DNA from 2 places in the Mesorhizobium sp. P2_E6 genome. Region 1 is predicted to be linked to the other one. Evidence: predicted binding sites of a transcription regulator. Region 1 holds the regulator's gene; the other holds the start of a gene.

Region 1 (2,199 bases):
CCCAGCCCTTGCCGGAATTGCGCATCCAGCCCGGCACCTTCTCCTCGAGGCTGGCGGTGCACAGGACATGGGTGTCGCCGAACTTCACCAGGCATGAGCCTTCGGCATGCTTGGAGACGCCGCGCTCAAAGGAGATGGCGCGCATTTCGTCGAATTGGCGTTTGGAGGGGCGCATTCAGGCTTCTTTCCCGTCATTTTTCGGATTCTTGGCCGGCTTGTAACCACATGGGGCGCGTGGCGCAAAGGAAAATGGCCGGTGATCTGACTTCAGACACCCGGGTGATCTGACTTCAGACACCTGGGTTGCGCGGACCATGGTGAAGTCTATATCCTTGGGCCGGAGGTTTTTGGCGCAATGACCAAGGCAGTTGCCGAACCCAGTCTGCTGTCGCCTGCGCTGCAGTCGCTCGACATGCGTTCGCGCGACATCTTCCGGCGCATCGTCGATTCCTACCTGAAGGACGGCGAACCCGTGGGATCACGCAGCCTGTCGCGCATCCTGCCGTCCTCACTGTCGCCCGCCACCATCCGCAACGTGATGAGCGACCTCGAGCATCTCGGCCTGATCTATGCCCCCCACATTTCCGCCGGCCGGTTGCCGACGCAGGCCGGCCTGCGCTTCTTCGTCGATGCCTTCATGGAACTCGGCGACCTCTCCGACGAGGAGCGCCGCACCATCGAGGCGCAGGTGCGCGCGTCCGGCTCGGGTGCGACGCTGGAACACATGCTGACCGAGGCCAGCCAGATGCTGTCGGGCATGTCGCGAGGCGCCGGCCTGGTGCTGGCCGCCAAGAACGAGGTGGCACTGAAGCACATCGAATTCATCCAGCTCGAGCCGACCAAGGCGCTGGCGGTGCTGGTGTCGCAAAACGGCGACGTCGAAAACCGCGTCGTCGAGTTGCCGGCCGGCATCACCGTCTCGCAGTTGCATGAAGCCTCGAATTTCCTCAACGCCCATATTCGCGGCCGCACGCTGGCCGAGGCGCGGATCGAGATTGCCCGCATCAAGGAGGAGACCAGGGCCGCGCTCGACACGCTGTCGCAAGACTTGGTCGAGAAGGGGCTGGCGGTGTGGGCCGGCGCCGAGAGCGGCCTGCCGGCGCGGCTCATCGTGCGTGGCCGCGCCAACCTGCTCGAAAACGTCACCGCCCAGGCCGACATCGAACTGTTGCGTCACCTGTTCGAGGACATGGAGACGCAGGATGGGCTGATCCAGCTGCTTGACCTGGCCGAACAGGGATCGGGCGTGCGCATCTTCATCGGTTCGGAAAACAAGCTGTTTTCGCTGTCGGGCTCGTCGCTGGTCGTCGCGCCCTATCGCGACAAGGACGCCCGCGTCGTCGGCGCACTCGGCGTCATCGGCCCGACCCGGCTCAACTATGCCCGCATCGTGCCAATGGTCGACTATACGGCGCAGCTGATTTCCCGCATGCTGCGTTGAACTGGGTAACCGAGGAGACGACGATGGCGCTCGAAGAATTCAAGGCCCGGATCAGTCTGTTGCTCGAAGAAATGGTCAACCAGCCGGAGGACCAGCACGAAATCCAGGAGCAGTTGCGCGAGAAACTGCAGGAAATGCGCGCCATGGGCCTGCCGCTGCCGGCCGATCTCGTCGCGCTGGAAAAGCGCCTCGACGACGATTTCTACGCCGCCGGCACCTGAGGCTGGAGACCGTTTCACCTCAACTCATCATGTGAGGCGGAACCGAGGAACAAACAGGCCGTTGATTCCTTCGCGACAAGGTGGAGGACGAAATGATCCGATTGGCCGGGCTGGCGTTTCCTGCCGCACTGTTTCTCACGACGGCTGCATTGGCCCAGCAAGCGGAGCAGCCAGTACTGAGGGGTGCCGCCGCCTTCGGCGACTGGCGTGCCGACAGGCCTGGGGTGCGCCGCCTGATCAAGCCGCAAGACCTGCCTAGGCCTTATGTCACCAAATCCGCCTCGAACGGCGCCGGCCTCGCCGACCGGCCGGCGGACGCCGAGCTGAAATTGCCGCCGGGCTTTTCGGCCGAGCTGATGGCGTCGGGCATCGACAATCCGCGCGTCGTGCGCACCGCGCCAAATGGCGACCTGTTCGTCGCCGACAGCGAAGCCAACCAGATCCGCGTCTATCGCCTTGCCGAGGGCAGCGCGAAGCCGGCGAAGGACGGCATATTTGCCGGCGATCTCAACCAGCCCTACGGCATCGCCTTCTACC
Region 2 (2,199 bases), on a different contig from region 1:
CCTTGCCGTGCGGCAAAAAAACTGACAACCTGTCAGCATTTCAGAAACTGATACTTGATCATATTTTTTGTCAATCAGAATTTGGAAACTCGTGCGAAAGACCCGTGCATGATGGAAGCAACGCGAACGGCCACCGAACCCAGGCGCAAACCCAAGCAGGAGCGCAGCCGCGAGCGCATTGACGCGATCCTGTCGACAACCATGCGGCTGATCGGCGAAAAGGGCATCGACGCCGTGACAATGAAGGAGGTCGGCATGCTGGCGGGCGGACCGATCGCCACCGTCTACCATTACTTCCCCAACAAGTCGGCGATCCTGGCAATGCTCTACGAGCGGTTTTCCGAGGTCAGCCGCACGCGGCTGACAGCGATCATCAGCGACATCCGCGAGGCCAAGGACGTGATCGTGGCGGCCGACCGGCTGCTTGACGACTATCACAGCCGTGTCGCCGGCGATCCGGCCATCCAGGATTTGCAGAACGCCATCCAAGCCGACAAGGCGCTCAAGAATCTCGACATCGCCGAAACCCGGCATCAAGCCAAGATGTTCTGCGACCGCGTCAGTCCCCTGCTCGCCCCCGAGAAGCGCGAGCAGTTCGAACGCATCGTTCTGCTGATCTTCCAGCTAGCCGGTGGTGTGGTGCGCCTGGCACTTGCCGAGGGCGAAGCGGAAAGTCGGCAAACCATCGAGGATTACCGGTCGATCATCCACACTCAGTTGCGGCTCTTTCTCTAGCCGCCGCCTCATGCGAATTTCGCGTGTTTCGACAGCGTGTCGCGCCTTGACTCTGGCAGGCCGGCGGCCTATTTCAGCGCCACGTTAGCACTCGCCATTGGTGAGTGCTAACCATATGTCCGGCGTCGCCGGACGGAGGAACTGTTCTCACCGTTCTCATCGAGGAAGAAAAAATGGCAAAGTCGAAGTTCCGCCCGCTTCATGACCGCGTGGTCGTTCGCCGGGTCGAATCCGAATCCAAGACCGCCGGCGGGATCATCATCCCCGATACGGCAAAGGAAAAGCCGCAGGAAGGCGAGATCATCGCTGTCGGCTCCGGCGCTCGTGACGAAGCCGGCAAGCTTGTCCCGCTGGACGTCAAGGCCGGCGACCGCATCCTGTTCGGCAAGTGGTCGGGCACCGAAGTCAAGCTCAATGGCGAAGACCTTCTGATCATGAAGGAATCCGACATCATGGGCATCATCGGCTGATATCAGCACTTTCCGTCAACTGAATTCCCGGGCTCAATCCAAGCCCTTGCCAGGAGTTAAAAATGGCTGCCAAAGACGTAAAATTCTCCCGTGATGCCCGCGAGCGCATGCTGCGCGGCGTCAACATCCTCGCCGACGCGGTGAAGGTCACTCTCGGCCCCAAGGGCCGCAACGTCGTCATCGACAAGTCGTTCGGCGCCCCGCGCATCACTAAGGACGGCGTCACCGTCGCCAAGGAAATCGAGCTCGAGGACAAGTTCGAAAACATGGGCGCGCAGATGGTCCGCGAAGTTGCTTCGAAGACCAACGACATCGCCGGCGACGGCACCACGACCGCGACCGTTCTGGCGCAGTCGATCGTCCAGGAAGGCCACAAGTCGGTTGCCGCCGGCATGAACCCGATGGACCTGAAGCGCGGCATCGATCTGGCCGTGACCGAAGTCGTCGCGGCGCTCGGCAAGGCTGCCAAGAAGATCAAGACCTCCGAGGAAGTTGCTCAGGTCGGCACGATCTCGGCCAATGGCGACGAGTCGGTCGGCAAGATGATCGCGGAAGCGATGCAGAAGGTCGGCAACGAGGGCGTCATCACGGTCGAGGAAGCCAAGACCGCCGAGACCGAACTCGAAGTCGTCGAAGGCATGCAGTTCGACCGCGGCTACCTCAGCCCCTACTTCGTCACCAACGCCGACAAGATGGTTGCCGAGCTCGAGGACGTCTACATCCTCCTGCACGAGAAGAAGCTCTCCAACCTTCAGGCCATGCTGCCGGTTCTCGAAGCCGTCGTGCAGACCTCGAAGCCACTGCTCATCATCTCGGAAGACGTCGAAGGCGAGGCTCTGGCCACGCTGGTCGTCAACAAGCTGCGTGGCGGCCTGAAGATCGCCGCCGTCAAGGCGCCGGGCTTCGGTGATCGCCGCAAGGCCATGCTGGAAGACATCGCCATCCTCACCGGTGGCCAGGTCATTTCGGAAGACCTCGGCATCAAGCTCGAGAA

What was found. Region 1 encodes HrcA, which represses chaperone genes, less so after heat shock. Its sites were predicted from a motif close to GTTAGCACTCNCNNNNNGNGAGTGCTAAC; they were not measured.
Region 2: a site for HrcA is predicted at 819-847, ahead of groES (co-chaperone GroES). Genes of this name have one in related genera too.

Annotation. Positions count from the first base shown of each region.
Region 1 is NZ_JBFUEQ010000001.1:55,832-58,030, reverse strand. It holds gene rph (ribonuclease PH) at 1-175, opposite strand, end outside; gene hrcA (heat-inducible transcriptional repressor HrcA) at 356-1,441, shown strand; gene AC1D08_RS00305 (hypothetical protein) at 1,465-1,662, shown strand; gene AC1D08_RS00300 (PQQ-dependent sugar dehydrogenase) at 1,755-2,199, shown strand, end outside.
Region 2 is NZ_JBFUEQ010000012.1:152,714-154,912, reverse strand. It holds gene AC1D08_RS26740 (TetR/AcrR family transcriptional regulator) at 109-735, shown strand; gene groES (co-chaperone GroES) at 909-1,205, shown strand; gene groL (chaperonin GroEL) at 1,268-2,199, shown strand, end outside.